3 regions of the Brachybacterium sp. JB7 genome follow, and region 2 is predicted to be linked to each of the others. Evidence: predicted binding sites of a transcription regulator. Region 2 holds the regulator's gene; each other region holds the start of a gene.
The links. The regulator HrcA, encoded in region 2, represses chaperone genes, less so after heat shock. The targets are predictions, from matches to a motif close to TTNGCACTCGNNNNNNNCGAGTGCNAA.
Positions count from the first base shown of each region.

Region 1: groES (co-chaperone GroES) is a predicted target of HrcA. The motif match lies at 4,161-4,187, and genes of this name have one in related genera.
Region 3: groL (chaperonin GroEL) is a predicted target of HrcA. The motif match lies at 4,950-4,976, and genes of this name have one in related genera.

Region 1 is NZ_QPGN01000009.1:60,133-67,999, forward strand. It holds gene glp (gephyrin-like molybdotransferase Glp) at 1-993, shown strand, start outside; gene moaC (cyclic pyranopterin monophosphate synthase MoaC) at 990-1,562, shown strand; gene CIK81_RS11945 (molybdenum cofactor biosynthesis protein B) at 1,559-2,107, shown strand; gene CIK81_RS11950 (molybdenum cofactor biosynthesis protein MoaE) at 2,104-2,592, shown strand; gene CIK81_RS11955 (metallophosphoesterase) at 2,786-3,640, shown strand; gene CIK81_RS18215 (hypothetical protein) at 3,735-3,905, opposite strand; gene groES (co-chaperone GroES) at 4,344-4,640, shown strand; gene groL (chaperonin GroEL) at 4,646-6,232, shown strand; gene CIK81_RS11970 (hypothetical protein) at 6,415-7,116, shown strand; gene CIK81_RS11975 (pseudouridine synthase) at 7,113-7,867, shown strand, end outside.
Region 2 is NZ_QPGN01000001.1:39,349-47,215, forward strand. It holds gene lepA (translation elongation factor 4) at 1-611, shown strand, start outside; gene CIK81_RS00145 (MOSC domain-containing protein) at 678-1,430, shown strand; gene hemW (radical SAM family heme chaperone HemW) at 1,427-2,575, shown strand; gene CIK81_RS00155 (DUF4870 domain-containing protein) at 2,904-3,920, opposite strand; gene CIK81_RS00160 (DUF3097 domain-containing protein) at 4,129-5,019, opposite strand; gene hrcA (heat-inducible transcriptional repressor HrcA) at 5,126-6,136, shown strand; gene dnaJ (molecular chaperone DnaJ) at 6,277-7,407, shown strand; gene CIK81_RS00175 (16S rRNA (uracil(1498)-N(3))-methyltransferase) at 7,445-7,867, shown strand, end outside.
Region 3 is NZ_QPGN01000003.1:415,677-423,543, forward strand. It holds gene CIK81_RS06325 (hypothetical protein) at 335-799, shown strand; gene CIK81_RS06330 (hypothetical protein) at 916-1,554, shown strand; gene CIK81_RS06335 (hypothetical protein) at 1,551-2,168, shown strand; gene CIK81_RS06340 (hypothetical protein) at 2,254-2,796, opposite strand; gene CIK81_RS06345 (uracil-DNA glycosylase) at 2,970-3,647, opposite strand; gene CIK81_RS06350 (DUF3263 domain-containing protein) at 3,725-4,108, shown strand; gene CIK81_RS06355 (LytR C-terminal domain-containing protein) at 4,171-4,764, shown strand; gene groL (chaperonin GroEL) at 5,196-6,839, shown strand; gene CIK81_RS06365 (TRAP transporter substrate-binding protein) at 7,339-7,867, shown strand, end outside.

The DNA of each region.
Region 1 (7,867 bases), on a different contig from region 2:
GGCACCGCCCGACCGATCATGACCGGAGCACCGATCCCGCAGGGCGCCGACGCGGTGATCCCGGTCGAGGAGAGCGCAGCAGGACGCTTCGAGCCCGGGCGCGGCGGGGAGCCCGAGGGCAGCGAGAACGGGACCGTGACGTTGGCTCCCGTCTCGCGCGACCCCGGGCGCTACGTGCGGCGTCGCGGCTCGGACACCCACGCCGGGGATACCGTGCTGCGCGCCGGCCAGGTGCTCACGCCGGCCCGCATCGCCCACCTCGCCGCCTGCGGCCTGGCCGACGTGGAGGTCGAGTCACGGCTGCGGGTGATCGTGCTGTCCACCGGGAGCGAGGTCGCGGTCCCGGGTGCCTCCCCGGTGGCCGGAGGCGTGTTCGACGCCAACGGGCCGGGGCTCTCCGCGGCACTGGCTGCGGCCGGGGCGGAGGTCGTGCACTGTGCCGCCGTCCCGGACGATGCGGCCGCACTGCTCTCCCGACTGCGCGCTCTGGTCGACTCGTACGACGCCGACCTCGTCGTGACCAGTGGCGGCGTGAGCGCAGGAGCGTTCGAGGTGGTGCGGGACGCGGCCGGGTCCGCGGGCGTGACCATGGCCTTCCCGAAGGTCGCGATGCAGCCTGGGGGCCCGCAGGGCATCGGCACCCTCGATCTGCCCGCGCGGCGAGTGCCCTGGCTCGCCTTCCCCGGCAACCCGGTCTCCGCGCTGCTGAGCTGCGAGCTGATCGCCCGGCCGGCTCTCGGGGCGCCGCCTCGCACCCGTCTGCGTCTCCCGGTGGGGGTCGAGCTCCCGGAACCTTCCCCACTCGCCCTCGAGCAGTACCGTCGGGCTCGGCTCCTGCCATCGGGTCGGGTGCGCCTGGTCGGTGGGGCGTCCTCGCACCTGATCGGCGGGCTCGCCGCCGCCGATGCCCTCGTGATCGTCCCCGTCGGGACCGACATGGTGCACGACGGCGACATGCTGGAGACCGTGCTGATCCCTGGAGGAGACTCATGAACGACGTGTCCCACGACCTCTCGCACGTGCGGGCCGACGGCTCGGCGCACATGGTCGACGTGACCGACAAGGCGGTCACCTCCCGCGAGGCGACCGCACGGGCCGTGCTGCGCACCCGGCCCGATGTCGTCGGCCGCATCGCGAGCGGCGACCTGCCCAAGGGGGAAGCCCTTGCGACGGCGAGGATCGCCGGGATCATGGGGGCCAAGCGCACCAGCGATCTCATTCCGCTGTGCCATCCGCTGCCCCTGAGCGGGGTCGAGCTCGACCTCGTGCCCGCCGAGGACCGGGTGGAGATCACGGCCCGCGTACGCACCAGGGGCGTCACCGGCGTCGAGATGGAGGCGCTCACCGCGGCCACGGTCGCGGCGCTGACCGTGTACGACATGATCAAGGCCGTGGACCATCTGGCGAGCATCGAGAACGTCGAGGTGCTCGCGAAGTCAGGGGGCAAGAGCGGCGACTGGACCCGCAGCGGTCGAGAAGACTGCGGGGGAACGGGGCCGTCGGCCGCTGCAGAGGCGCCCACGGACGCTGCGCAGCAAGGGTCCCAGGAGGAGCAGAGATGAAGCAGATGCCCGCCCGACGCACCGATGCGGACTGCGCAGTGCGTGAGGACCCCGACGCCGCGCCGGCGCTGAGCGGCACCGCCCGCGTCATCATCGCCTCGACCCGCGCGGCCGACGGCAGCTACGAGGACCGCACCGGCCCCCTGCTGCTCCAGTGGCTGCAGAGCAGGGGCCTGGAGGCAGCGGACAAGCAGGTCGTCAGCGACGGCCCCGAGGTCGGTCGCGCCCTCTCCGTGGCGATCGACGCCGGGATCGACGTCATCATCACCTCCGGCGGCACCGGCATCAGCCCCACCGACGTCACCCCCGAGCAGACCGCTCCGCTGCTCGACCGGGAGATGCCCGGCATCCTTGAGGCCGTGCGCCGCCTCGGCGCCGAGAAGGCCCCGACGTCCCTGCTGAGCCGGGGGCTGGCCGGGATGGCCCGGCGCAGCTTCGTGGTGAACCTGCCCGGCTCCCGCGGGGGAGTGCGCGACGGGATCACGGTGCTCGACCCGATCCTCGACCACCTGCTCGAACAGCGCGACGGCGGGGGCCACGCATGAGCGCCGGCACCGAGCCCGAGCCGCTGCGCATCGAGGGCGACCCGGCGATGGGAGCAGCCGCCGAGCGCGTCCGCCTTGCCGAGGTGACCACGGAGCCGGTCTCCGTGGCCCGGATGGTCGAGGCCGTCGCGGATCCCCGCTGCGGCGCGGTCGTCACCTTCGACGGCGTCGTGCGCGACCACGACGGAGGCCGCGGCGTCGAGCGGCTGGAGTACTCGGCCCACCCCGGCGCGGCAGCCGTGATGCTCGAGGTCGCGCATGAGATCTCCGCGCGCTATCCGGACACGCTGATCGCCGTCGCCCACCGCTACGGGCCGCTCGAGATCGGGGACAGCGCCCTGGCCTGTGCGGTCGCCGCGCCGCACCGGAAACAGGCCTTCGTGGCCTGCGACGACCTCGTGGACACGGTCAAGCAGCGTCTGCCGATCTGGAAGCTCCAGGTGTTCGACGACGGCGAGAGCGAATGGGTGGGCGCGCTCGGCTGATCCGTGCCGTGCCGTGCCGTGCCTTTCGTGCCAGTGCCAGTGCCAGTGCCAGTGCCCGTGTGCGTGCGTGCCGTGCCTGTGCCTGTGCCTGTGCCTCTACCTGTGAGTGTGCCCGCGCCCGTCCGCATGCCCGTGCCCGTGCGCGTCGGCTGCGCGTCACCGCCCCGTCATCTGCGCTCGTTACGGTGGCACCATGCGCATCCTCCACCTCAGCGACACCCACCTCCACGGTGATCCCGCGGCTCGGCACTACGACCGGATCGACACCACGGCTGCCCTGCGCGGGCTGCTGGACCGCTTCGCCGCGGTCGACGGCCTGGACGCGATCGTCCACACGGGGGACGCCTCCGAGGACGGCACCCCCGAGAGCTACCGCCTGCTCCACGAGATCCTCGACCCCTTCGCCGCCGAGAAGGGCGCCGCGCTCGCCGTGGTGATGGGCAACCATGACGTCTCCGTCGCCTACGGGGAGACCATCGCGTTGGGGGACCGCGGCACGACGGTCCAGGACAGGGTGATCCCGCTCGAGACCGGAGGACGCATCGTCGTGCTCGACTCGAGCGTTCCGGGGGCGGGATACGGACATCTGGATCCCGAGCAGCTCACCTGGCTCTCCGGGGTGCTCGACGAACCCGCCGCGGGTGGCACCGTGCTGGCGATCCACCATCCTCCGCTGGTCGGCGCGACGACGCTGCTGCGGGCGCTGGACCTCGACGGGCTCGACGAGCTCGCCGCGGTGCTCGAGGGCTCCGACGTGCGGATCGTGCTCTCGGGCCATTACCACCACGAGATGACCGGGGCGATCGCCGGGATCCCGCTGCACGTGGTCCCCGGCATCACGAACGTCGTGGACCCGGTGACGGCGGGCGAGCACGAGCAGTCCCGGGCCCAATCCGGAGCCAGCCTGGTCGAGCTCGGTGCCGGGGCGCCCCGGGTGGTCACCTCGATCTTCCCCAACGCGGGTGACACCTCGGCAGATCCGGAGACCCCGGTCTACGACTTCGGGCCGGAGCAGGTCGCCGCGATCGTCGACGCGGCCGGGCGCTGATCCGCTCCCTCGCTTTCCGGCTCAGGGCAGCAAGAAGCCCCCGCGGATCCTCTCCACAGGGGCTCAGGCGATCAGTGGCTGTGCAGCCGACTCCTCAGTAGCCGAATCCGTAGGGACGGACGCCCTGGCTGCTGACGGGGCCGGGGGTGATCGGGTCCTGGCCGTGCTGGTGGCGGGCGGCGTTCCCGGCCGCGACGATGTCCTCAGCGAGCTGGGAATCGGAACGGCGGCGCAGCATGGCACCGAAGGCACGAAGAATGGTCATCAGGGGGAAATCTCCTCTGGGTCGGAGCGGCGGGATGCCGCGCCCTGGATCGCAGGGGCCACGGCAACGTCTCTGCTGTCAGTTCTACCGTGCGCGGGCTGAGGACTCCAGGCTTCGGAGCCCACTGGTTGCCAGGTTCACAATAAGCAGGTGACCTGGTGCGCAATGGTGATCTGCGCGATGTGTGGCGGGCCTGTGACGTGACGGACCGCGAGAGGGTCGGCCGTCGCCCGCACCGCGGTCCCGGACACCGATTTAGCACTCGCCTTGCATGAGTGCCAGCACGGTCCTACAGTTGTCCCGTTGGCAGTCGACGGCCGAGAGTGCCAGAAGCTGCCGCAGAGGGAACCTCCTCGGTCGGCACCGCGACGACGACCGGGATCGGGCTCCCTGCCCCTAGAACTCACAGAGTCATCTCTTCATGAAGGAGTGAGCCGCATGTCGGTCTCCATCAAGCCCCTCGAGGATCGCGTCGTCGTCAAGCCGCTCGAGGCCGAGCAGACGACTGCTTCCGGCCTCGTGATCCCCGACTCCGCCAAGGAGAAGCCCCAGGAGGGCGAGGTCGTCGCCGTCGGCGCCGGTCGTTTCGACGACAAGGGCGAGCGCGTCCCCATGGACGTCAAGGTCGGCGACAAGGTCGTCTTCTCCAAGTACGGCGGCACCGAGCTGAAGTACGGCAGCGACGAGTTCCTCGTGCTCGGCTCGCGCGACATCCTCGCGATCATCGAGGGCTGAAACACATGCCCAAGGAGATCATCTACAACGAGGACGCGCGCCGCGCTCTCGAGCGTGGCGTCGACAAGCTCGCCAACACCGTCAAGGTGACGCTCGGCCCCAAGGGCCGCAACGTCGTTCTCGACAAGAAGTGGGGCGCTCCCACCATCACGAACGACGGCGTGACCATCGCCCGTGAGATCGAGCTCGACGATCCCTACGAGAACCTCGGTGCCCAGCTCACGAAGGAGGTCGCGACCAAGACCAACGACGTGGCCGGTGACGGCACCACCACCGCCACCGTTCTCGCTCAGGCCATCGTGCACGAGGGTCTGCGCAACGTCGCCTCCGGCGCCGCTCCGTCGGCCCTGAAGCGCGGCATCGAGCAGGCCGTCGAGGCCCTCTCCGACAAGCTCGGCGAGATCGCCACCCCGGTCGACGGCAAGGAGCAGATCGCCTCCGTGGCGTCCGTCTCCAGCCAGGACCGCGAGATCGGCCAGCTGCTGGCCGAGGCGTTCGACAAGGTCGGCAAGGACGGCGTCATCACGGTGGAGGAGTCCTCCACCACCGCGATGGAGCTGGACTTCACCGAGGGGATGCAGTTCGACAAGGGCTACATCTCCCCGCACTTCGTCACCGATGCAGATCGCCAGGAGGTCGTCCTCGAGGACGCGCAGGTGCTGCTGCACCAGGGCAAGATCTCGGCCGTGGCCGACATCCTGCCGCTGCTGGAGAAGGTCGTCGAAGGCGGCAAGCCGCTCTTCGTGATCGCCGAGGACATCGACGGCGAGGCACTGTCCACGCTGGTCGTCAACAAGATCCGCGGCACCTTCAAGGGCGCGGCCGTCAAGGCTCCCGCGTTCGGCGATCGCCGCAAGGCGATGCTGCAGGACATCGCGGTGCTCACCGGTGCCCAGGTCGTCACCGCCGACCTCGGACTGGACCTCAAGACCGTCGACACCGACGTGCTCGGCCAGGCCGGCCGTGTGGTCATCACCAAGGACTCCACCACCATCGTGGGCGGCGCCGGTGACGACGAGGCCGTGGCCGATCGTGTCGCGCAGATCCGCGGCGAGATCGAGAACACCGATTCCGACTGGGATCGCGAGAAGCTCCAGGAGCGCCTCGCGAAGCTGGCCGGCGGCGTGTCCGTGATCAAGGTCGGAGCTCACACCGAGGTGGAGCTCAAGGAGAAGAAGATGCGCATCGAGGACGCGGTCTCCGCGACCCGCGCTGCCATCGAAGAGGGCATCGTGGCCGGTGGCGGCAGCGCCATCGTCCAGGCTGCCTCCGTGCTCGAGGGCGGCCTCGGGCTCGAGGGCGACGAGGCCGTGGGCGTGCGCGCCGTGGCCCGTGCGGTCGTCGAGCCGCTGCGCTGGATCTCCGAGAACGCCGGCCTCGAGGGCTACGTCGTCGTCGAGAAGGTCAAGGAGTCCCAGGTCGGTCACGGCCTGAACGCCGCGACCGGCGACTACGTCGATCTGGTCGCCGAGGGCATCATCGATCCGGTGAAGGTGACCCGCAGCGCGCTGCGTAACGCCGCCTCCATCGCCGGGATGGTCCTCACGACCGAGACCCTCGTGATCGAGAAGCAGGACGACGAGGAGGAGTGATCCTCACTCGAGCCGACCGGTAGGTCGCTCGACGTCGTCCGACGGGCGGGTGGAACGGGGAGACCCGGTCCGCCCGCCCGTCGGCATATCGGGCGTCCGACCTGCGGCGAGGATCACGTCTGGAGGGTCGTCGCGGCCTAAGATGGCCAGGTCCCTGTGCGACCACCGTGGGAGGAGCACCCGTGAGCAGCAGCCCTGATCTCGTGCATCCCGCGGGCGACGACAGTCTGCCCACGCGGACCTTCGGGCCCCCGGTCGGCGTCGTGCTCGGCACGCTCGGTGCGGGCTTCGTGTTCGCCGTGGTGCTCGAGTTCCTGGTGATCATCAGCTTCGTGGGCCAGCGGCTGTGGCGCGACCCCGCGCTGATGCACGACATCGTCTTCACCCTGCCCCTGCTGCTGTGGGTGCTGGTCGCGGCCGCCACGGCCGTGGTGTGCCTGCGGATCCTCACCGCCTGGCTGCAGATCGACGCGCACGGATTCGTGCTGCGCAGTCTCGCCCGGCGCACTCGCGCGGCACGCTGGGACGAGGTGGGTCGCGTGATCGCGGTGCGCGACATCGACCGCGGCGCCTCGGCGGCAGAGCTGCTCGAGGCGTCGGAGACCACCTACGACGGCGTGTACGTCATGGACCGGCAGGGGCGCCGGATGCTCGCCGTCTCCAGCCGCTTCTTCGGCCCGCGCGCCCAGGAGATGACGCTGCAGCGGGCCCGCGAGGCCGGCGTGCGCATCGACCACGTCGACGTGATCACTGCCGCGGACCTGCGCTCTCAGGCCCCGCAGGCGATGAGCGTCGTGGATCGCCACCCCAACCTCCTGCTCCTCCTGCTCGCGGTGTTCTACACCGCCCACAACGTCCTGACCTTCGCCGTGTGGGGGCTGTGAGCGAGCAGCCGGGACGAGCTGCCCGTCGTCGTGCCCGCCGTCGGCCGCCGCCCCTGCCCCAGCGCGAGGGACTGGACGCCGTGCGCTGGAGGGTCCCGCGCGACGCGGCCGAGGGACGTCCCGCCCTCGAGGCGCTGCTCGAACGCTTCCCCGCGCTCGCGGTGGCGGAGGCGACGCCGCTGGATGCACGATTCGTCCGGGGCGAGATCGTGGACGCGGACGGCAGCCCCTGGTCCGCAGATGCCCCCGTCGGCCCGGAGGACGAGCTGTGGTTCCACCGGGAGCTGCGCGAGGAGCACGTCCCCGAGGCGGAGCTGCCGATCATCCACCGTGACGAGCACCTGCTCGTGCTCGACAAGCCCCATGACATGGCCACCATGCCGCGAGGCGCGCATGTGCTCTCCAGTGCTCTGGTGCGCCTGCGCCGGGCCACCGGGATCGAGACCCTGGTGCCCCTGCACCGCCTGGACCGTCGCACTGCCGGCGTGCTCGCCTTCGGGATCGTGCCCGACGAGCGCTCCGCCTACCAGCAGCTCTTCGCGCGCGCCGAGGTGGCGAAGGGGTACGAGGCGCGAGTGCGGCTCGGACCGGAGACGTCGATCCCGACGACCCCGGGGGAGCGGGTGATGCTCCTGGACCGCCTCGTCAAGCAGCGCGGAGAGTTGATCACGCAGGTGCTGCCCGGCGAGCCGAACGTGCGGACACTGCTCGAGGTGGCCACCTCGGAGACCGACGGCACGCTGCTGCTGCG
Region 2 (7,867 bases):
AGGCCACCATCCTGGTGCCCAGCGAGTTCATCGGCGCCGTCATGGAGCTGTGCCAGTCCAAGCGAGGCATGCTCGGCGGCATGGACTACCTCAGCGAGGACCGCGTCGAGCTGCGGTACACGCTGCCCCTGGCAGAGATCGTCTTCGACTTCTTCGACCAGCTGAAGTCCAAGACGCGCGGCTACGCGTCGCTGGATTACGACATCTCCGGCTCCCAGGTCGCGGATCTGGTGAAGGTCGACATGCTCCTGCAGGGCGAGCCGGTCGATGCGTTCAGTGCCATCGTGCACCGCGACAAGGCCTACAACTACGGCGTCGAGATGGCCGGGAAGCTCAAGAAGCTCATCCCTCGCCAGCAGTTCGAGGTGCCGATCCAGGCCGCCATCGGGGCGCGCATCATCGCTCGCGAGAACATCCGCGCGATGCGCAAGGACGTGCTGTCCAAGTGCTACGGCGGTGACATCTCGCGCAAGCGCAAGCTGCTCGAGAAGCAGAAGGAGGGCAAGAAGCGCATGAAGAACATCGGGTCCGTCGAGGTCCCGCAGGAAGCCTTCATCGCCGCGCTCTCCTCCGACGAGGGCGACATGCCCAAGGACTCCAAGAAGAAGTGACGACGCGCGGCGGCATGACCGCCGCATGATCGCGCTCGGGACCGACCCTCGAGGAGGACCGGACAGATGACCGCACCCACCACCCTCAGCGTCGACATCGACCGCACCGCACCGGGGCGCATCGCCGCCGTCTGCACCGTCGCGCAGCTGTTCCCCGTCGAGGCCAGCGGCCTGATGAGCGGGATCGACAAGCGTCCCGTCGATCAGCCGATCCGTCTGCTCACCCATGGCGTCCTGGGGGATGTCCAGGGCGACCGCGAGCATCACGGCGGACTGTTCAAAGCCGTCTACGCCTTCTCCCGCGAGGTGCGCGAGGCCCACGCCGCAGCACGCGAGCTCGATCTGCCCGACGGTTCCTTCGGCGAGAATCTCGTGACCCTCGGCCATGACACCGACGAGACCGTGATCGGAGAGCGCTGGCGGATCGGCTCGGCGCAGATCGAGGCGACCACACCGCGCAATCCGTGCGGCACCTTCGCCGCCTGGATCGGTGATCGTCGTTGGGGTCGACACTTCACGGCCGCCGGCCGGGCCGGGGCCTACTTCCGCATCGTGGACGAGGGCGAGGTCTCCGCCGGCGACGAGATCGAGGTCCTCCATCGGCCCGAGCACGGGGTGAGCATCGGGGACGCCTTCCGCGGACTCACCGCGGAGCAGGCGCACGCACTGCTGGACTGGGCGCAGGAAACGGAGACCGTGCTGTACGACTCGCTGGTGGCCTCGGCTCGCACCGTGCTGTCCCGCGCCGGGGAGCAGAACGACTTCCCTGAGCGCCTGGCGTCGACCGGTCGCGGGCTCGGACTGGGGATGGGGCTGTGAAGGACCTCTCCGTCTACGTCCATGTCCCGTTCTGCGCGGTGCGCTGCGGATACTGCGACTTCAACACCTACACCGCGACAGAGCTCGGCGGCGGCGGATCCCAGGCGGAGTACCCCACCAATGCGATGCGCGAGATGGATCTGACCCTCGCCGCCGATCGCGCCGCGGGCTACGACTACGACCAGATCTCGACCGTCTTCTTCGGCGGCGGCACTCCCACGCTGCTGCCGGCCGACGATCTCGTCGCGATGCTCACCCATCTGCGCACCCTGCTCCCGCTCGCGGAACGCGCCGAAGTCACCACCGAGGCGAACCCGGACTCCGTGACGAAGGACTCGCTGCAGCAGCTGGCAGACGGCGGGATCACCCGCGTCTCCTTCGGCATGCAGTCCGCAGTGCGCTCGGTCCTGCGCACTCTGGATCGCACTCATGATCCCGAGCGGGTCCCACAGGCCGTCGCCTGGGCGCGTGAGGCGGGACTCGCGGTGAGCCTGGACCTGATCTACGGCACGCCGGGGGAGACCCTCGCCGATGTCGAGACCTCGGTGAAGGCCGCGCTGGCCTGCGGCGTCGACCATATGTCCGCGTACTCCCTGATCATCGAGGGCAACACTGCGATGGCCCGTCAGTTGCGTCGGGGCGAGCTCGAGGCTCCCGACCCGGACGACATGGCAGACAAGTACGAGCTGGTCGACGATCTCGCAGCGGCCGACGGACTCTCCTGGTACGAGGTCTCCAACTGGGCGCGCACCGAGGAGCATCGCTCGCGGCACAACCTCGCCTATTGGCGCGGGGGCGACTGGTGGGGGATCGGACCCGGGGCGCACCGTCACCGCGACGGCCTGCGCTCCTGGAACGTGAAGCACCCCAGCCGGTACGCGGCCGCGATGACCGACGGCAGCCTCCCGGTCGCAGATTCCGAGCGGCTGAGCGCTCAGGACCGTCTGCTCGAGAGGATCATGCTCGAGCTGCGCATCGCCGACGGTCTGCCCGTGCACGAGGTGCCCGAGGAGACCCGCTCGATGCTCGCCGTGCACCGCGAGCGTGGCCACCTGGACGCGGTCGCCCTGGACGCCGGGCGCGCGGTGCTGACCCGGGAAGGCCGGCTCTTGGCTGATGCGGTCATTCGCGACCTCGTGCCCTGAGCCCGTCGACGAGCTCGCCTCGTCCGAGGCCGACCAGGGCAGCGTGACGCTGCCCTGGGGATCGAGGTCCCTACCGAGCTGCTGCCGCGGAGGATCGCTCCCCGGATCCGGCAGTGCGAGGACGACGGCGTGACGTGGATGCCACGGGCAGCTGTCGTCCCTGCGCTCCCGAGGAGAGGTGCACCCCCGAGGGAGCGGACGGCGTCGAGAGGAGCTGAGGCGCTGACGGCATCGAGGCTCGTCGAACGCCGGAGGGGGACGGACGAGGGCCCTGCGATCCACGGATCGCAGGGCCCTCGTCGACCAGGTGCTCCCGGGGGAGCTCAGATCACTTCACCAGACGGATGTTCAGCGGGTAGCTCCACCACTGACCCTGGTTCGCCTTGACGGCGCCGATGATCGAGAACACCAGCTGAACCAGTACTGGAACACCGGCGAGCGGGAACAGTGCCCATCCGAGACTAAGAGTCAGGATACCGAATATGCCGATCGCGACCCAAAGGACGACGGTGGCGATCGCGACGCTGATCGCTCCGTTGAGGGCCTCCGCCGCGTGGAAGCGCACGAAGCGGTTGCGGTCCTTGTAGACCAGGAAGATGATCAGCGGTCCCACCCAGCCGAGGAAGCCCCAGGTCATGACGTGGCCGAGGGTCACGCTGAGCTGGGAGAGCATTCCCCAGAGGCGAGCGTCGGAGTCGTTGACCGGCTGACCGGTCAGGGGGCCTTCATACACGCCCTCGGTGCCGGGCGGCGGCGCATCGACCCCGGCCGGGCCGGGATAGGGAGCCTGCTGCTGGGCGTACGGCCCCTGCTGCCCGGGCTGACCCTGCTGGTGCTGCCCCTGCGGGCCTGCCAGAACGGGCTGGCTGTACTGACCCTGGCCCGCCTGGCCCGCCTGGCCCGCCTGGCCCGCCTGGCCCGACTGGTCGTAGGAGCCGGGCTGCGCCTGCCACGCCGCGCCGGCACCGGAGCTCGCCGCATACGGGTCCTCAGCCCCGCTGGCGGACGCCGCGGAGGCGCCGTACGGGGACGCAGCGGAGACCTGCTCGGGATCGGCCGACGCACCGGCGGGCTGGGCGCTCGCGGAATAGGCGAAGGGATCATGCGGGTGCAGGGCCGGATCGGAGGTCGGGCTGGCCTGGTCCTCGTCCGCGGCAGAGGCGGTGAAGCCCTCGCGGGACGCATCCTGCCCATAGGGGTCGACGGGGTTCTGGCCGGCCGCGGCGTTCTGGTCGCCGGCGGCGGGCATGGAGCCCGCAGGGGCCTCGGGGACCGACGGCTGCTCGGGGACGCCGTGTCCCGGCTCGGTGCCGTACGGATCGTTCGGGTGCGGGATCTGGCTCATGATTCCTCTTTCGGGTCGGGCCGACCGCAGGGGCCGACGACAGCTGATGCAACCAGCCTAGTCAGCCCGGCGTGCCGGGTCCCCAGGGGGAACCGCAGACTCGAGCGGGGGATTACCCCCATGCCCGTCCGGTGCAGGAGCGTCGCAGGGGGCACGCGACAAGTGATGCGAGAGAACGAGGAAGCGACGGAGCAGGTCCAGGGCAGGGTCAGGCGGGGTCCATGGTCACGAAGTCGATGAGCTCCTCGATCCGGCCGGAGAGGGAGGGCTCGACGTCGGCATATGAGCGCACGGTCGACAGGATCCGCTTCCATCCCAGCCCGATGTCGGCCTGGTCCTCGTGAGGCCAGCCGAGCGCGGCGAGGGAGCCGACCTTGATGTCGGTGCCCTTGGGGATGTGCGGCCATGCCTCGAGGCCCACCCGGGCCGGGCGCACGGCCTGCCAGACATCGACGTACGGGTGGCCGAGCACGGTCACGTTGCCGCGGGCGCCGGGCAGCCGCATCACGTCCGCCGCGATGCGGGACTCCTTCGAACCGGGGACGAGGTGGTCCACGAGGATTCCGAGCCGCCTGCCGGGGGCGGGGGAGAAGTCCTGGACGCGTTCGACGAGATTGTCGGCGCCCTCCAGCTGCTCGACCACGATGCCCTCGATACGCAGATCATGGCCCCACACCTTCTGGACCAGCTCGGCATCGTGGGTGCCCTCCACCCAGATGCGGGAGGCGCGGGCGGTGCGTGCTTTCGCGCCCTCGACATAGACCGATCCGCTCGCGGAGCGTCTGCGCACCGGCGTCTGCGGAGCCGGGGCGGTGGCGCGGACGAGCACCACGGGCTTGCCGTCGATCATGTAGCCGGGGCCGAGCGGGAAGGTGCGGCGCCTGCCGCGCCCGTCCTCGAGCTCGACGATCAGCTCTCCGGCGATCTTCTCCACGCGCGTGATGGCGCCGGTGAAGCCGGTGGAGGCCTCCTCGACGACCAGGTCCCGCTGGGCGGGGACCTCACGGGCCGCGGGACGGCGACGGTGATGGGCGGGAGGACCGGAGGACAGCACGTCATGGCCGTACCGGTCGGGGAAGCTTCCGGATGCTGCAGGCACGCGCGACACCATACCCTCGTGGCGAACGCCTCCCTGCGAGCATCGCCGGGGGCGCGTAGGATTGGCACTCGGCACGGGTAAGTGCCAGCCGCACGCAACGCAGGAGGTGAGGGACACGGACGCCCGGAAACTGCAGATCCTCGGTGCGATCGTCGAGGACTATGTCTCCACCCGTGAGCCCGTCGGCTCCAAATCGCTGCTGGATCGCCATGAGCTCGGCGTCTCGGCCGCTACCGTTCGCAACGACATGTCCTCGCTCGAGGAGGAAGGGCTGATCCATCAGCCCCACACCTCGGCCGGGCGCATCCCGACGGACAAGGGCTACCGCGCCTTCGTGGACCACGTCGCGACGGTCAAACCGCTGTCGGCACCCGAACGTCGCGCCATCCAGACCCTGCTGGAGGACTCCGGTGACGTCGAGGAGCTGCTAGGCCGGACCGTGCGTCTCACGGCGCAGCTCACCCAGCAGGTCGCGATGGTGCAGTATCCGGCCCGTCGGCAGGCGCGCATCCGCCACGTGGAACTGGTCAAGGTCGCCGAGTCCCTGCTCCTGGTCGTCCTGATCACCGAATCGGGTCGGGTCGACCAGCGCACCGTCCCGGTGATCTCCGGCCAGCCGGTCGAGTTCTACGCAGATCTGCGCGATCAGCTCAACCGCGCTGTCGCCGGCCGCGAGGTCACCGATCTGCGGCGTCCTCTCGCGGATCTCTGCGAGACCCTGCCGCTGTCGGAGCGCCCGGCCGCCGTCGAGGTGGTCGATGCTCTCTCCGCGCTCGCTGCGACCCGCACCGAGGACCGGATCATGCTGGCCGGCACCGCCAACATCGCCCGCGCCGCGCAGGATTTCGCACGCGACGTCGAGCCGCTGCTGGACGTGCTCGAGGAGCAGCTGGTGCTCATGCGCCTGTTCACCGAGATGCATGCCTCCCCGGGCGCGGTCGAGGTGCGCATCGGCGCCGAGCTGCAGGATCAGGCGCTGCATCAGGCGGCGCTCGTCGGCGCCGGGTACGGTGCGGGATCGCACCTGGCGATCCTCGGCCCCAGCCGCATGGACTACGTCTCCGGCATCTCGACCGTGCAGGCCATCGCGCGCTACGTGTCGCGATATCTCGAATGACACCGCGGGCACCGCGCCGCTGCGCGCATGCGCCCGCACCGTCAGGTCCTCTCGGACCGTCCCACCCATCCGTCAGCATCACACCGCGTCCGCCCGCCACGGCTCCTGACGCCCCGACTCACCGGTAAGGATCCTCCACCGTGAACGACGACTACTACGAACTCCTCGGCGTCTCCCGAGAGGCCTCCACCGAGGAGATCAAGAAGGCGTACCGGAAGCTCGCCCGCAGCCTCCACCCGGACGTCAACCCCGACCCCGAAGCCGCGGAGCGGTTCAAGAAGGTCTCCCAGGCCTACGAGACGCTCTCCAATGCCGACAAGCGCCGTCAGTACGACATGGGCGGCGGCCCCGGCATGGGCGGGGGCGGCTTCGGCGGCTTCAGCGGCGGCGCCGGTTTCGACGTCAACGACATCTTCGACATGTTCGCCGGCGCCGCCGGGATGCGCGGGCGCAACCAGGGCCCCGTGCCCCGCCAGCGCCGCGGCGGGGACGTCCTGCGTCGCGTGAAGATCGACCTGCGCGACGTCGTCTTCGGCACCGAGCAGGAGGTCAACTTCCGCACCGCAGTGCTGTGCGAGCATTGCGGCGGCGCCTGCGCCGAGCCCGGCACCAGCCCCACGCGCTGCACCGCCTGCAACGGCAGCGGCCACGTCCAGCGCGTCGCCCAGTCGCTGCTGGGCCAGATGGTGACCATGGCGCCGTGCCCCACCTGCGAGGGCCACGGCGACGTCATCGAGACGCCCTGCACGAGCTGCGCCGGCCACGGCCGCACCCCGTCGGACCGCTCCGTCACCGTCCGCATCCCCTCCGGCGTGGAGAACGGCACGCGCATCCAGCTGCGCGGCGAGGGCGAGACCGGCGAGGCCGGCGGCCCCTCCGGCGACCTGTTCGTCGAGCTGGCCGTGGCCGACCACGACGTCTACGTGCGCGACGGCGACGACCTGGTGATGACCATGGCGGTCCCGATGACCTCCGCTGCGCTCGGCGCGACCATCCCGCTGGAGACCTTCGACGGCGCCCAGGAGATCGACGTGAAGCCGGGCGCCCAGCCCGGCGACGAGATCACTCTCAAGGGCCTCGGTGTGACCCCGCTGCGCCGCGAGCGCCGGGGCGACATCCGCGTCGTCCTCGACGTCGCCGTGCCGAGCTCGCTGACGGACGAGGAGCGCGAGCTGCTCGAGCAGTTCGCCGCCCTGCGCGGCGACGAGAGCACCCGCCGCAAGGGTCACGGTCCGTTCTCCAAGCTGCGTGACCGCCTGCGAGACCTCTGAGCCGACGTCCGCATCCCCTGACCGCACTGGAGCCGACATGCCCACCACCCCGCCCGGGTTCCTGATCCTCGACGATTCTCTGAGCTTGGCGCGCGAGGGCGATCTGCTCACCCTGGACGGGGAGGAGGGCCGCCACGCGGCGAAGGTCGCCCGGATCGGTGTGGGGGAGAACCTCCAGCTCACCGACGCTCCCGGGCGCCAGGTGCTCACCGAGGTGGTCACTGCCCGCAAGGAGGCGCTGGACCTGCGGCTGCTGGCGGACCCGTCTGCGGCGATCCAGCGGCTGCCGAAGCTCACGCTGGTGCAGGCGCTGGCGACCGGCGGTCGCGACGAGCAGGCCGTGGAGTCGGCGACCGAGCTCGGGGTGGACCGCGTGGTGCCGTGGATCGCCGAGCGCTCCGTCTCCGTCTGGCGCGGGGAGAAGCTCACCAAGGGCCGTGCCCGCTGGGAGGGCACCGTG
Region 3 (7,867 bases), on a different contig from region 2:
TCTGGTCGGCAGGTCACGAGATGGCGCGGACCAGGGGTGCGGGCACACTTTTCCTGCCGTCATCGATCCCGCGGGCCGTTGGATCTGTGACGGTGCTCATGGCATGCGCGGATCGTGGTGGAGACCCACGGGTCCACAGGGATCTCCGCGCAGCTGCGCGCCCTCCGCAACAGCTGGGCGTGGCCCGTTGGGGAGCGAAGCGCGGAACCGGAGCGGCGAGAACTCCTGCGGCGCGGCAGGCACCGCCGGTATCCTGCGCCTGACGCTCGGCCGAGCGCGGGGGCACGGTCGACAACGATCGTGCAGGACGAAGACGACGACACGGGGGAAATCGATGATCATCTGGCGCGGTTGGGGGTTCCTGGCCATCGTGTACATCGCGCTCGGCGCGGCGCTGCTGGGAGGACTGATCGGAGCATCGCTCCTCCAGTCGTCGACGGCCGCCGGCCCGCTCGCGGGCGTGGGGATCCTGATCGGCGGAGCGCTGACCGCCGTGCACGGCTGGTACCTCAACGTGCTGCGCCCCCGCCGGCGAGCCGATGAGTGGGAACAGGCCGAGCGGCCTCGGCTCGAGGCCGCTGCGGATCAGGGCACCCTGGTCGTCGCCAATGTGCAGCCGCGCAGCCCTGAGGAGGCCGCCGACATGATCGAGGCCGTCCTCACCGACGGGCGCCGTGCGATCGGTCGGCACGGCCCGCATTCGGTGTTCTGGATCCCGATGGAGATCATCGGGATCCTGGCGATCGTCGGCGGACTCGTCCTGGCAGGGGCGACACTGGCCGGTGCACTCCTGGCGTGAGGCCCGGCCCACCTGGCTCACCTCGGTGACAGCTCTCAGCAGGTGCAGCGGTCGGTAGGATGCGCGACAGCCCGGGACCCCTCGGTGCAGCGGAGGCGAGCACGGGACGGGAACGGATGAGCGATCACGCGCAGTCGGCGGGCACGACGAGATCTCGGAGGCTGACCGTCGCCCTGCTCCTCTCCATCGGATGCCTCACCGCCTCCGTGCTCCTGCTGCTGGCCACCACCGCCGGCGGCATCACCTATCTCGTGCTGCAGAAGCGTGCTGCAGAGGCCGCGACCACATTCACCGGCGCGACATACGCGTTCGGCTACCCCGTGGACTGGCACCGGACCACGACCGGCGTCGAGCTTCCTGATCCCGATCAGGTGCTCGAGCTCAGGAACGACGACACGACGAAGTACGTGACGGTCCTGGACCGCAGCGGGGCGATGTCGGCCGCAGGGGAGTGCTCGGACGCTACCGCGCGCGCGAACAGCCAGGGGTTGGGGGCCGACCAGAACGAGGTGATCGGTGCTCGTGACGTCGACGGCCGTGAGGCTCTCCACCATCGCGCCGTCGCCACCGACCTGGACGGGGAGCACTCCTCCAGCGTGGTGGACACCTGGTGCCTCCCCAAGCCCGACGGGGTGGTCCTCTTCGTGGCCCAGACCTTCAGCGACGATGACAGCCCCGAGTCGATGCCGGATGCGGAGAGGATCCTGGACAGCTGGGAGTGGACGGTCGACGGCCTGTCCGCGGAGGACTCATGACGCACCAGACCACGAGGCCGGCAGGGGCCCGCCGTCCCCTGATCCTGCTGATCGCAGGCTTCCTGATCGCGGCGCTGCTGCTCACGCTGCTGGCCGTCGGCACGGTCACCTACCTCGTGCTGAGCACCAGGCCGGAGCCCGCCGCCGCCCCGGAGTTCCCGACCTACCAGGCGCCGACGCCCATGACCGAGGTCGATACCGGCTGGTACACGTTCTCCTATCCCGCGCACTGGGCGCCCCAGGACCCGTCGGAGGACATCTCCTCGTTCGAGTACGTCCTCACGACCCTCGACGCTGCAGACAACTCGAAGATGGCCGTCATGGATTACGTGGTCGAGGACGGGATCGAGGAGGAGTGCCTGGATCAGGCCGAAGCGCTGAGACTCCACGAGATGCCCGATGTCGAGGTGGACGGTCGCGTCGCAGCGCACTATCAGACCATCGCGCCCGCCCCGGACACGGAGGAGACCATGGTCCAGGACCTGTGGTGCCTGCCCAGGCAGTTCCACATCGTCGTGGTGCTGGGACGCACCAGCGGGCCGGAGGCCGAGGCCGCAGGGGTCTCCGAGGCCCAGAAGGTCCTGGACACCTGGTCGTGGACCACGGAGTCCTGAGCATCCCGGCTGCTCGACCCGGGAGAGTTCCTCAGGGACCCACGAGAGCCAGGGAGAGTCAGGGGGCGGGGGTCAGGGCCTCACGTCAGCGGACCCAGGTCCACGTATCGAGCATGACCTCGGCGACAGGCGCGGGGCCGGCGCCGTCGGGGGAGGAGCCCTCGGCGAGGAGGACGACGACGCTCTCGGCATCTGCCATGCAGTACGCATCGCCCTGATGCCATCGGTCCTCGCTGTACGAGACCCACCGACTGTGCGCCGCGCGAGCACCGTCGACCATGAGCGGGTCGAGGACCTCGGCGGAGACCGTCGCCAGGCCCTGCTCCTTGGCGCTGTCGAGCAGCACGGAGCAGAAGCCAGCGGCATTCCGGATGCCCGTGGTCTCGCGAGCGATCGCGACCCGCTGATCCTCGGAGGGGGGCGCGAGGGCCGAGAGCACCCGGAGGGAGACGAACTCAGGGTTCTCGACCTCGGACCATCCCGCCGGGACCACGGTGCTGATGCCGTCCACCTCCAGCGGGACCGTCTCCGGGGACGTGGCGGCATCGCGCTGGATGACCAGATAGGTCACTCCGCCGCCGATCGCCAGGACGAGTGCCAGGCACAGGAGACCGGTGCAGAGGAGCACCGCGCGCACGGCACGCCGTCGGCGAGGAGGCCCGCCGCTCGCCGCGGACTCATCTCCCGCAGAGCCGGAGGCATCCTCCGCGGAGCAGGGCGCATCGCCCGCCGGGCCGGGGGACCACTCCTCGCGACCGCCGGGCGGCCCGGCGACGCGGGTCGTGTCCCCGACCCGGGTCCTCACTGCGGGATCCGCCAGTCGATCGGTGCGGCGCCCTGCGCCTCGAGCAGCTCGTTGACCCGGGAGAAGGGGCGCGAGCCGAAGAATCCGCGGGAAGCGGACAGCGGACTGGGGTGCGGGCTCGCGACATACGGCACGTCACCGAGCGCTGGGATCAGGGCCTGGGCATCGCGCCCCCACAGGATCGCCACGAGCGGCCCGCCGCGGGCGACCAGCGCCTGGATCGCGGCGTCGGTGACGAGCTCCCAGCCCTGGCGTCGATGCGAGGCGGGGGCGCCCGGCGTGACCGTGAGGACCCGGTTCAGCAGCAGCACGCCCTGATCCTGCCAGGCCGTGAGATCGCCGTGGCTCGCACGCGGTATGCCCAGGTCGGTCTCCAGCTCGGTGTAGATGTTCGCGAGCGAGCGCGGCAGCGGCCGCACGTCACGGTGCACCGCGAAGGACAGCCCGATCGGATGGCCGGGCGTCGGATAGGGGTCCTGACCGACGACGAGCACGCGCACGTCCGCCATCGGGCGGGTGAAGGCCCGCAGCACGGCATCGCCGTGGGGGAGGTAGCCGCGGCCGGCCTCGATCTCGGAGCGCAGGAACGTTCCCAGGGCGTGGATCCTGTCCTCGACGGGGGCGAGGGCCTGGGCCCAGTCGGCACTGATGGTCTCGGGAAGAGGCGTCGGCATGTGAGCAGTCTTCCACCCGTCGGGGGAACGCGGCGAGCCGAGTTCGGCAGCGGTCCGCTCCCGCGTAGCCTCGAACCATGTCCGCTGACCATGCCCGTGATCGAGATCGCGCCCCGCGCGAGAGCGAGGCGACCGATGCGGCGCTGTGGGACCCGGAGACCGGCGACGCACCCGATCCGGTGACCGGTCCGGCGCCGTCGGCCCCGCAGGACGGACTGACCGAGCGCGACCGGATGATCCTCGCGCTCGAATCCCGCACCTTCCGCTACGTCGGGGCCAAGGAACGAGCCATCCGCGAGGAGATCGGCATCTCCAAGGTGGCGTACTACGTGCGGCTCAACGCCCTGCTCGATGACCCCTCGGCCCTGCGCGCGGCCCCCGCCGTCGTGAACCGGCTACGCGACCGGCGCACCTCCGAGGACGGCGTCCCGCCGGTGCGTGACTCCGGTCGCGTGGCCTGACGGACCGGGTGCCGGGGCGTGTGCTCCACCCGCAGGACGGATCGAGCAGGTTTAATGGGGCCGTGGCTGATTCCCAGTATCCTTACCCGCCGGACCGGTTCGACGACGAGGCGGACGCCGTCTCGTTCCACGGCGCCCATCGCGCCGAGGAGCCGTTCTGGCGACAGAACCTGCTCTACATCATCATCATCGGCGCCGCGCTGGTGATGCTGATCGTGCTCCTGTTCGTCATCGGAGGTCGCGGAGGCGGCGGCGATGATCGTGCGCAGGACCCCACCACTCCCGCCGCGAGCGAGGACTCCTCGTCCGAGTCCGAGGCCGAGGAGAGCGACGAGGAGGAGCCTGCGGCGGAGCCGGACAAGTCCACCCCCGTGCTGGTCGTCAACGCCGGCGGGATCAACGGCCTGGCCGGGACCTGGCAGGAGAACCTCGAGGATGCCGGCTGGTCCGACATCAGCCTCAACACCGCGGACAACGTCCAGCAGGAGCCCATCGTGTTCTACCGCGACGCGGAGGATGCGGACACCGCGAAGGCCCTGGCCGAGGAGGTCGGCGCCGGAGAGGCCCGCCAGAGCGACGAGTACGACGCGCGCATCACCTTCGTGGCGGTCGACGAGCCCGATGCGGGCGACGACGGGGGCGACGGCGAGGGCTGATCCGCTCGTCGCCACGCCTTCTGTTCCAGCATGCGACGCGCGCCTGCCTTCCCCCTGGGGTCGGCGGGCGCGCGTCGTGCTGTGCGCGGCGGCCGGTCCGGGGCAGATCCGGGGATGCGGGCGGTCGTCGGCTCTGCACTCCGGCGTCGGCCCAGAGCAGAAAGCACGAATCCGACCCTGCGGAGTTAGCACTCTCCCCCTCCGAGTGCTTATGATGATCTGGCACTCGGTGATCGAGAGTGACAGCGCCCCTCGGGGCAGTCGCCCTCGGGAGTCGGGAGCCTGATCGGACAGCAGGCACTGCTGCTCGACCACGAACATTCCGGCCCCGTGAGGGATCCGGCGCCGTGGGACATGAACACGGCGTGGGATCTCGTCCGTCGCGGGCACAGGGTCGGGTGGACACCACACCACACGGGAGAGATTCCACAATGGCCAAGCTCATCTCTTACGACGAGGAGGCCCGGCGCGGCCTCGAGCGGGGAATGAACCAGCTCGCCAACGCCGTCAAGGTCACCCTCGGCCCCAAGGGCCGCAACGTCGTCCTCGAGAAGTCCTGGGGCGCCCCCACCATCACCAACGACGGCGTGTCGATCGCCAAGGAGATCGAACTCGACGATCCCTACGAGAAGATCGGCGCCGAGCTCGTCAAGGAGGTCGCCAAGAAGACGGACGACATCGCGGGCGACGGCACCACCACCGCCACCGTCCTTGCCCAGGCACTGGTCAAGGAAGGCCTGCGCAACGTTGCCGCAGGCGCCAACCCGATCGCGCTCAAGCGCGGCATCGACCAGGCCGTGGCCGCGGTCTCCGAGACCCTGCTCGCGCAGGCCACGGAGATCGAGACCAAGGAGCAGATCGCCAGCACCGCCGCCATCTCGGCGGCCGACCCGGCCATCGGCGAGCTCATCGCCGAGGCGCTCGACAAGGTCGGCAAGGAAGGCGTGATCACGGTCGAGGAGTCCAACACCATGGGCCTCGAGCTGGAGCTCACCGAGGGCATGCGGTTCGACAAGGGCTACATCTCGCCCTACTTCGTCACCGACGCCGAGCGCCAGGAGACCGTGCTGGAGGACCCCTACATCCTCCTGCTGTCCTCCAAGGTCTCCTCCGTCAAGGACCTGCTGCCGCTGCTGGAGAAGGTCATCCAGGCCGGCAAGCCGCTCGCGATCCTCGCCGAGGACGTCGAGGGCGAAGCCCTCGCGGTTCTCGTCGTCAACAAGCTCAAGGGCTCCTTCAAGTCCGTGGCCGTCAAGGCCCCGGGCTTCGGCGATCGCCGTAAGGCGATGCTGGAGGACATGGCCATCCTCACCGGCGGTCAGGTCATCTCCGAGGAGGTCGGCCTCAAGCTGGAGACCGCTGGTCTCGAGCACCTCGGCCAGGCGCGCAAGATCGTTGTCACCAAGGACGAGACCACGATCGTCGAGGGCACCGGCGACGCCGAGCGCATCGCCGGCCGCGTGTCGCAGATCCGTACCGAGATCGAGAACTCCGACTCGGACTACGACCGCGAGAAGCTCCAGGAGCGCCTCGCGAAGCTGGCCGGCGGCGTGGCCGTCATCAAGGCCGGCGCGGCGACCGAGGTCGAGCTCAAGGAGCGCAAGCACCGCATCGAGGATGCCGTGCGCAACGCCAAGGCCGCTGTGGACGAGGGCATCGTCGCCGGCGGCGGCGTCGCGCTGCTGCAGGCCGGCAAGGACACCTTCGACAAGCTCACCCTCGAGGGTGACGAGGCGACGGGCGTCAACATCGTCAAGGTCGCCGTCGAGGCACCGCTCAAGCAGATCGCGGTCAACGCCGGTCTTGAAGGCGGCGTCATCGCGGAGAAGGTCAAGGGCCTTCCCGTCGGCCAGGGCCTGAACGCGGCGACCGGCGGGTACGAGGACCTCCTCGCCGCCGGCATCATCGACCCGGTGAAGGTGACCCGCTCCGCGCTGCAGAACGCAGCGTCCATCGCGGGCCTCTTCCTCACCACCGAGGCCGTCGTGGCCGACAAGCCGGAGCCCAAGGCCCCGGCCGGCGGCGACGACATGGGCGGCATGGGCGGCATGGGTGGAATGGGCGGCATGATGTGATCCAGCCTCACGGCTGATCGCGTCGCTCCCACCAGAGCACCAAGGGCCCCGATCCTCTCCGGAGGATCGGGGCCCTTCGCTGCGTGCGGCTGGTACTGCCTGGGGTGCTGGGGTGCTGGGGATCTGTCGACGCCGCGCCCTGAGCCGAGCCGCTGACCGCCGGCGCCGATGGGTAGCGCTTTCCCAGGTCAGCGGCGGAATTGCCTGCTCGGGCCGCAACCATGGCAACCGTCGGCAAGGGGTGAGACCGGTTTCCCGGCGGCTGGCACTCTGTCCGAGGTCGGCTTCGCGAAGCGACCGGGCGCTGCGGCCATCGGGCACAGCAGCCCTTCGACGACGGATCTCGGAAGCCCGAGGAACGTCGTCTCGCGCGAGGCCGCGGCTCCTGGGTCACCGGGAGCCCTGTCCGACCGGCACGCCCCGGGAAGGACGACGACGCTGCAGTGCGGTGATCGTCGCGCGCCTTCCGGCCGGAGCTGCCCATTCGAGGAGGAATGCAGTGCGATCACGTTTGCCCCGCCGACGAGGAGCACCCCGCTCGCTCGCCGGCTCCCGCTCCGGAACGCTGGGAGGAGTGGGCCGGCGAGGATTCCTCAAGGCTCTTCCTATCGCCGGTGCCGGTGCCGCCCTCCTGGGAGGCTGCGCCACCAAGGAGGGAGCCGTCACCGACGTGGACAGGGTGCTGTCCATCTCCCTCGGGCAGGCGGAATCGCATCCCAGCTACGGGTCGCTGGTCTCCTTCGGCGAGCGCATCGCCGACGCGACCGACGGCCGCTACGGAGCCCGCGTCTACGCCAACAACTCGTTGGGCGATCAGCAGGAGACGGTCCAGCTGGTCTCCGACGGCGCCATCGACATGGCCGTCATCTCCGGCACTCAGATCGAGAACTCGGAACCGCGTTTCCTGCCCATGAACGTGGCCGGGGTGTTCGACGACATCGACCACCAGAACCGCGTCATGCTCGACGACTCGATCGTCGGCGACCTGTTCGCCTCCCTCGAACCGCACAAGCGCCTCACCGTGCTCG